Regions from separate parts of the Limnohabitans sp. JirII-29 genome, predicted to be linked through region 2. Evidence: riboswitches for the same ligand, from Rfam matches in the RefSeq annotation. Region 2 holds a riboswitch; the other holds the start of a gene.
The links. A riboswitch is a leader RNA that binds a small molecule or an ion and turns the genes downstream of it on or off. The one in region 2 is predicted to bind S-adenosylhomocysteine.

Region 1: linked by a shared signal. The riboswitch ahead of ahcY (adenosylhomocysteinase) and the one ahead of metH (methionine synthase) in region 2 are both predicted to bind S-adenosylhomocysteine.

What each region holds. Positions count from the first base shown of each region.
Region 1 covers NZ_NESB01000008.1:108,849-113,231, reverse strand. Annotated here, with positions in the region: gene B9Z39_RS13285 (TlyA family RNA methyltransferase) at 1-723, opposite strand, end outside; gene ahcY (adenosylhomocysteinase) at 730-2,163, opposite strand; S-adenosyl-L-homocysteine riboswitch at 2,248-2,326, opposite strand; gene B9Z39_RS13275 (ATP-binding protein) at 2,550-4,199, shown strand; gene B9Z39_RS13270 (ATP-binding protein) at 4,196-4,383, shown strand, end outside.
Region 2 covers NZ_NESB01000004.1:299,740-304,122, forward strand. Annotated here, with positions in the region: gene B9Z39_RS08860 (homocysteine S-methyltransferase family protein) at 1-814, shown strand, start outside; gene B9Z39_RS08865 (amidase) at 825-2,111, shown strand; S-adenosyl-L-homocysteine riboswitch at 2,116-2,209, shown strand; gene metH (methionine synthase) at 2,258-4,383, shown strand, end outside.

The DNA of each region.
Region 1 (4,383 bases), on a different contig from region 2:
GTTGCCATCGCCTCCGGCAATGGCGCTGGGCCAGTAGCCCAACACGTTCAATCCAAGGTCTGCGCACGCCTTGCGCAAGCGCGCTTCCACCTTGGGGTAACTGGCAGGGTCTTTGACCAAACCGCCTTTGCCGATATCACCAGGCTGCAATTCAAACTGCGGCTTGACCAACATCAGCACATACCCCGCAGGCTGGAGCATAGGCAACAGGGCTGGCAGCACCAAGGTCAGCGAGATGAACGACAAGTCGCCCACAATCAGATCAAAGCCTTGCACTGCCTCGGGGATTCGCTCGTCAGGAAACGCTAACTCGCGCGCATTGATGCGCTCAACACACACCACACGGGGGTCGCTGCGCAAACTCGGGTGCAATTGGCCGTGACCAACGTCTAGCCCGACAACTTGCGCCGCTTCATGTTGCAGCAAGCAATCCGTGAAACCTCCGGTGCTTTGTCCCACATCCAGGCAACGCATGCCGCTGACAGACAAGCCGCTGTCACGCAAAGCGCCTTCGAGCTTCAAGCCACCGCGCGAGACATAACGCGACTCCGCGTTATCCAGCAACTGCACCTCGCACCCTGGCGGCAACACATCGCCATTTTTGGCCACGCGTTGCCAGGCTGTCGCGCCCACGCGCCATTGAACGCCCGAGGTAATCAACCGCTGCGCCTGAGAGCGCGACGCGGCCAAGCCCCGGTCTACCAATAACTGGTCAGCGCGCACCGCAGATCAATAGCGGTAGGCGTCAGGCTTGTAAGGGCCTTGCTTGGGCACGCCGATGTATTCGGCCTGCTCATCGCTGAGTTCGGTCAGCATGGCGCCGACTTTCTTCAGGTGCAAGCGAGCGACCTTCTCGTCCAAGTGCTTGGGCAACACATAGACCTTGCCCACGTCGTAACCTTCGGGATGGCAGAACAGCTCAATCTGCGCAATGGTTTGGTTGGCAAACGAGCTGCTCATCACAAAGCTGGGGTGGCCGGTGGCACAACCCAGGTTCACCAAGCGGCCTTTGGCCAGCAAGATGATCTTTTTGCCGTCGGGGAACACCACGTGATCGACTTGGGGCTTGATCTCGTCCCAGGTCAACTTCTCCAGAGACGCCACATCGATCTCGTTGTCAAAGTGACCGATGTTGCAGACGATGGCTTCGTCTTTCATGGCGGCCATGTGCTCGTAACGGATCACGTTTTTGTTGCCGGTGGCCGACACAAAAATGTCGGCCTTGTCTGCCGCGTATTCCATGGTGACCACTTTGTAGCCTTCCATCGCGGCTTGCAATGCGTTGATCGGGTCAATCTCTGTCACCCACACTTGGGCGCTCAAAGCACGCAAAGCCTGAGCACTGCCCTTGCCAACGTCGCCATAACCAGCGACCACGGCCACTTTGCCCGCAATCATCACATCGGTCGCGCGCTTGATGGAGTCCACCAAGGATTCGCGGCAGCCATAGAGGTTGTCGAACTTGCTCTTGGTCACCGAGTCGTTGACGTTGATGGCGCGGAACATCAGCGTGCCCTTGGCCGACATTTCTTTCAGGCGGTGCACGCCTGTGGTGGTCTCTTCGGTCACGCCCAAAATCTCGGCGCTCTTGCGGCTGTACCAAGTGGGGTCCTGAGCCAGCTTGGCCTTGATGGCGGCAAACAAACAGGTTTCTTCTTCGCTGCTGGGGTTGTTCAACAACGACGCATCGCGCTCGGCGCGCTTGCCCAGGTGCATGAGCAAGGTGGCATCGCCACCGTCGTCCAAGATCATGTTGGGGCCTTCGCCAGCCGTGTTGGCGGCGCCAAAGTCAAAGATACGGTGGGTGTAGTCCCAGTACTCGGTCAATGTCTCGCCCTTGGTGGCAAACACAGGGGTGCCTTCGGCCACCAAAGCGGCAGCCGCATGGTCTTGTGTCGAGAAGATATTGCACGAAGCCCAGCGCACTTGGGCACCCAAGGCTTGCAAGGTTTCCACCAGCACGGCCGTTTGAATGGTCATGTGCAAGCTGCCCGTGATGCGTGCGCCTTTGAGCGGTTGCGCTTTGGCGAACTCTTGACGAATGGCCATCAAACCGGGCATTTCGGTTTCGGCAATCTTGATTTCTTTGCGGCCCCAGGCGGCCAAGGACATATCGGCCACGACGTAGTCGGTGGCTTGGGTGGGTTTGAGAACAGCGTTCATGGTCAGGCTCCAAAAGGTTCAGGGCCACTGACGCGTACAAACTAAGCACAAGGGATTTGTCCGAGGTGCTCACCTCACGTTGTCAGTGGGTGAGCGCGGTTGGGAATTAGGGTCCGAGCCTCACTGAATCTAGATCGACTCAGCTGCAGCGCTCCTCGGTGCAAATATTTTAGTGCAGTCTGGCAATACCAAAACCGCAAATACTGGTTGCATTTTTGTTTTAACAAAAAATTCAAAAGTAATATTAAAATTATCAAATGATCAATCGGCCGTTACTTTTGTTTATAAAACGTCAGCTCCCTCGGGAACGGCGCAACAGCTTTGACGTCTATTACGTGTTTTTTTCGTTCACCGCCGCCGTGGGGACCACGTTGATGGCGCTCGTGATGCTCTGGCTTGAACAATCGCGTATTGCCACTTCGGCCTGGATCGGAACACTGGTGCTGATTGGAACCCTGGTTTGGTGGACCCAGGGCCTGTCCGATTTTTGGGCTCAGACCATTTTTGAGAGCACGCTCATGTGGTTGGTGATTTACAACTCATGGCACACGGGCGGCGTCACATCGCCGAGCATGATTTTTTTAGGCACAGTCCCCGTTCTTCCCTTGTTTTTCTCTAGCTCGCGCCGTTTTGTCTTCTTTTGGCTGTTCGTGTCGCTCGTGGGCATGCTGCTGACTCTCACCCTACAACTCAACCACCTCATCCCCATGCGCGCGGATCAAACTTGGCAAGACCTGGTGTTCAGCGCCACGATGTATGCCTTTTTGGCCTATACGCAATGGAGTTTGATAGATGCCGTGGAGTCCACCAACACCTTCACACTGCGGAAAATCAATCGGTCGAACCAACGCCTACAGCGCTTGTCACACGACTTGCAGCGCGCCAACTCACACAAAGACCAGTTCTTAGCCATTGTGAGCCACGAAATGCGCACACCTTTGAACGCCGTCATGGGCTTTTTGAACCTCATGGACACCGACGAACGCATCAACCATCAAGCCAAAGAATTCGTCATAGGCGCACAAAACGCTGCGGCACACCTACTCACGGTGATCAATGACTTGTTGGATTACTCGCAAATTCAAAACGGCAAAATCACACTCAACCCACAGACCTTCAACCTGCACACCATGCTGCACAACACGCATGGGTCGTTGATGCCACGGGCAATTGACTTCGGGCTTTCCTATAACCTCTACATCGATCCTCAGGTCCCCGAATGGATCAAGGCAGACCAGCACCGCTTGACCCAAGTCCTGATCAATCTTCTTGGCAATGCCCTGAAGTTCACCGACAAGGGCCATGTCAACACCCAGGTGTATTTCGAGCCATCCGAAAAAACGCCGCAAAGCGGGACCCTGTGCGTTGATGTCACAGACAGCGGGCCTGGCATTGCACTGGCTGAACAAGCCCGCATCTTCGAACCCTTCGTTCAACTCACACGCATCGACACACGCGCCAACGCACGAGACGCCCTGCGCGGCAACGGGTTGGGTTTGAGCATCACCGACACGCTGGTCAAAAGCCACGGCGGACAACTCACCGTGCGCAGCGCCGTCGGCCAAGGTTCGACGTTCTCATTTCGTATCCCCGTTCACATCGCGCCTGCCCCGCACAAGCCATTGCCAACCCTTGACCGTGTGGACACCAGCGCCTTCAAACTGCTCATCGTGGATGACCATGCCGTCAATCGCTTGGTCGCCAAAGCCACACTGCAACGCGCCATGCCAAACGCGCACATTGAAGAAGCCGAAAACGGCCTCACAGGCTTTGCCAAGATGTGCGACACCCAGTACGACGTTGTGCTGCTGGACTTGGTGATGCCAGACATCGACGGCATTGAAGTGATGCGTCGTGTGCGCAACACTTTGCCATCGCCACTCAACACAGTCCATGTAATTGCACTCACAGCCAACGTGGCCAACGAAGCGCTCATTGCCTGCAAAGAAGTCGGAATGGATGAAGTCATGTCAAAACCATTTGACCGACACACATTGGTCAACCGTGTCTTGCACTACTGCCTCAAAAACCAATGATCACACGCCCTCTACTCGTCGCCATCAAGCGCGTGCTGCCTCATAAACGACGCAGCACGCTAGACATTTATTACGTTTTCTTCTCTCTGTCCGCACAAATTGCGTTGCTGATATTTGGTCCCTTGTTTTACAGCCTCGGCGAGACCGGCATCGCCATCGTCAGCATGATTGGGTTGGGTTGTAT
Region 2 (4,383 bases):
GGGTGCCGACTTGATTGAGACCAACACCTTTGGTGCGACCACGATTGCCCAGGCCGATTACGACATGGCCGATTTGGCCCGCGAGATGAACCTGCGCTCGGCCCAAATTGCGCGCGCAGCCTGCGACAAATACAGCACCCCCGAGAAGCCCCGCTTTGTGGTCGGCGCTTTGGGCCCCACGCCCAAAACGGCCAGCATCAGCCCGGATGTCAACGATCCCAGCGCACGCAATGTGGATTTCGAGCAGTTGCGCGCAGCGTATTACGAGCAGGTGCAAGCCTTGGTGGAGGGTGGTGCCGATGTGCTGATGGTGGAAACCATTTTTGACACGCTCAACGCCAAAGCCGCCTTGTTTGCGATTGACGAGTACTTCGAGGCGAGCGGTGAGCGCTTGCCCTTGATCATCAGTGGCACCGTGACCGATGCCTCAGGGCGCATCTTGAGTGGCCAAACCGTGACCGCGTTTTGGCACAGCGTGCGCCATGCCCAGCCGCTGGCGGTGGGCCTGAACTGCGCGTTGGGTGCGGCGCTGATGCGTCCCTACATCCAAGAGTTGGCGCGGGTGGCAGGCGACACCTTCATCAGTTGCTACCCCAATGCGGGCTTGCCCAACCCCATGAGCGACACTGGATTTGACGAAACACCCGATGTGACAGCCCGCTTGCTGCACGAGTTTGCGGCCGAGGGATTGGTCAACATCGTGGGCGGCTGCTGCGGCACCACCCCTGAGCACATCGCGGCCATTGGTCAAGCGGTGTCCGACCAACATACCCGTGCTGTGAGTGCGGGCCCTTTCTACCGCGAATCTGCGTAAGGCGTAATCCATGTCACACCATCTCCTGAGCGCCTGTCAGGCGGCCCAACAACTGGCCCAACGCACACTGCGTGCTGAAGACTTGGTGCGTGATTGCTTGGCCCGCATCGACGCCCGTGAAGCTGAGGTGCAGGCTTGGAACCATGTGGCGCGCGATGCCGCACTAGCGCGTGCGCGGGCTTTGGACCAAGGTGCCCACCAAGGCTTGTTGCATGGCCTGCCGATTGGTGTGAAAGACCTGATCGCCACCGCCGATATGCCCACTACCTATGGCTCGCCCATCTATGCCGGGCATCAACCGGCCAACGACGCCAGTTGTGTGGCCTTGGCGCGTGCGTCGGGCGCGGTGGTGTTGGGCAAAACCGTGACCACCGAGTTCGCCACCTTTCAGCCCAACCAAACCCGCAACCCGCACAACACGGCGCACACGCCGGGCGGGTCGTCGTCGGGCTCGGCGGCTGCGGTGGCCGATGGCATGGTGCCGCTGGCGTTGGGCACGCAAACCGCAGGCTCGCTCACGCGACCTGCTGCGTATTGCGGCATCGTGGCCTTCAAACCCAGTTTTGGCGGCATCAATCGTGCAGGCGCCAAACCTTTGTCAGACACCTTGGACACCGTGGGCACCCTGGCGCGCAACGTGCCCGATGCGGCCTTGTTTGCTGCGGCCTTGAGCGGTCGCCATGACTGGTTGGTGCGCCCCATGGGCGAACACCTGGCCCGCCCCTTGCGCGTGGGCCTGTGTCACACCTATGAGTGGCCGCAGGCTTTGTCCGAAACCCAAGCTGCTATGCAGCAAGCGGCGGCACGCGTTCAAGCCTCGGGTGCGATGACCTTGCACGAGGTGCGCCTGCCCGTGGACTACGAGCTGCTGGTGCAGGCTCAAACCCACATTCAGTTGGCTGAACAAGCCCAGTGTTTGGCGTATGAACGCTTGCAACACTTTGAGCGCTTGAGCCCGCGCTTGCAGGGCATCATGCAATCGGGCGTGGCCGTGACCGCTGCGCAATACGACCAGGCCCAAGCCTTGGTGGCGCGCTGCCGCGCCCAGTTGGCTGATGTGTTCAAAGATGTGGATGTGCTGCTCGCGCCCAGCGCAGCAGGTGCGGCACCACTGGGCTTGGACAACACGGGTGACCCGGTGTTTTGCCGCATCTGGACCGTGCTGCACACCCCCACGGTGAACATTCCAGCAGGCCACGCGCCCAACGGCATGCCTGTGGGGTTGCAGGTGGTGGGGCCGGTGGGGGGTGATGCGTTCACCTTGGCGGCGGCGCATGCGCTGCACCAGTTAAAATAATGCCTTCCCCAAGGAGCGTTGCAGCTTCACCCATTCTTTTCAGGATCGGGCGTGAAGTCAGGCTTGGGGCCGTATCTTTGCAACGACGCTCACCTGAACGATGACCCCAGGTGAGATCCCCCATGAATTCGATAGCCGTTCCTCCCATGAAACTGTCTGGTTTAGAGCCAGTCTCTATTGGCGCGGACACTTTGTTCGTCAACGTCGGTGAGCGCACCAACGTGACGGGCTCCAAAGCCTTTGCTCGCATGATCTTGAACGGCGAGTACGAGCAAGCCCTGGCCGTGGCCCGTCAGCAAGTGGAGAACGGCGCGCAAGTGATTGACGTCAACATGGACGAAGCCATGTTGGACAGCCAGGCCGCGATGGTGCGTTTTTTGAACCTGATGGCAGGCGAACCCGACATCGCCCGCGTGCCGGTGATGGTGGACTCCAGCAAGTGGTCGGTCATCGAAGCGGGCTTGCGCTGCATCCAAGGCAAGGGCATCGTCAACTCGATCAGCATGAAAGAAGGTGTGGAGGAGTTCAAGCGCCAGGCCAAGTTGGTCAAGCGTTATGGCGCGGCAGCGGTGGTGATGGCGTTTGATGAAAAAGGCCAAGCCGACACCTACGCGCGCAAGATTGAGATTTGCGAACGCGCTTACCGCGTGCTGGTGGACGAGGTGGGCTTTGCGCCCGAAGACATCATCTTTGACCCGAACATCTTTGCCATTGCCACCGGCATTGAAGAGCACGACAACTATGCGGTGGACTTTATCGAAGCCACGCGTTGGATCAAGCAAAACCTGCCCGGCGCAAAGGTGAGCGGCGGCGTGTCTAACGTGTCGTTCAGTTTCCGCGGCAACGACCCGGTGCGTGAAGCCATCCACACCGTGTTTCTGTACCACGCCATCAAAGCCGGCATGGACATGGGCATCGTCAACGCTGGCATGGTGGGTGTGTACGACGACTTAGAACCCACGCTGCGCGAGCGGGTGGAAGACGTGGTGTTGAACCGCACTCCGAAGTACAAAGACGGCGAAGAACACCTCACCCCTGGTGAGCGTTTGATTGAAGTCGCCGAAAGCGCCAAAGGCGCGGCCAAAGACGACAGCGCCAAACTTGCTTGGCGTGGCACGCCGGATGTGCCCGTGTCGGTGGAGGCGCGTCTGAGCCACGCGCTGGTGCATGGCATCACCGACTTCATTTCAGAAGACACCGAAGAGGCTTACCAGGCCATTTTGGCCAAGGGTGGGCGCCCTTTGCATGTGATCGAAGGCCCCTTGATGGACGGCATGAACGTGGTGGGCGATTTGTTTGGCCAAGGCAAGATGTTCTTGCCCCAGGTGGTCAAGAGCGCGCGCGTGATGAAGCAGGCCGTGGCACATCTGGTGCCCTACATCGAAGAAGAAAAGCGCTTGCAAGCTGCTGCAGGCGAAGACGTGAAAGCCAAGGGCAAGATCGTCATGGCTACCGTCAAAGGTGACGTGCATGACATTGGCAAGAACATCGTGACTGTGGTCTTGCAGTGCAACAACTACGAAGTGGTGAACATGGGCGTGATGGTGCCTTGCCATGAAATTTTGGCTAAAGCCAAAGAAGAAAACGCCGACATCATTGGCTTGTCCGGTCTGATCACGCCCTCGTTGGAAGAAATGCAGTACGTCGCCGGCGAAATGCAAAAAGACGACTACTTCCGCAGCCGCATGATGCCGCTGATGATTGGCGGCGCCACCACCAGCCGTGTGCACACCGCTGTGAAGATCGCTCCGCATTACGAAGGTCCGGTCGTGTATGTGCCCGACGCTTCGCGCAGCGTGGGCGTGGCGCAAGGCTTGTTGTCAGACCAAGCGGCGACCTACATTGCTGAGCTCAACGCCGACTACGCCAAAGTGCGCGAACAGCACGCCAATAAAAAACAAACGCCCTTGGTCACACTGGCGCAAGCGCGTGCCAACGCCACGCCTATTGGCTGGGACATCTACAAGCCGACCAAGCCCAAATTCATCGGGCGACGGGTGTTCAAAAATTTCGATCTCGCCGAGTTGGAAAAGTACATCGATTGGGCACCGTTCTTCCAGACCTGGGATTTGGCCGGACCCTATCCCGCCATCTTGGATGATGCGGTGGTCGGCGAGGAAGCCAAGAAGGTGTTCGCCGATGGCCAGGCGATGTTGAAAAAAATCATTGCCAACCGTTGGCTCACCGCCAATGCGGTGGTGGGCCTGTACCCCGCCCAGCGGATGGGTGACGACATCGTGTTGTATGCCGACGAAAGCCGCCAACAACCCGT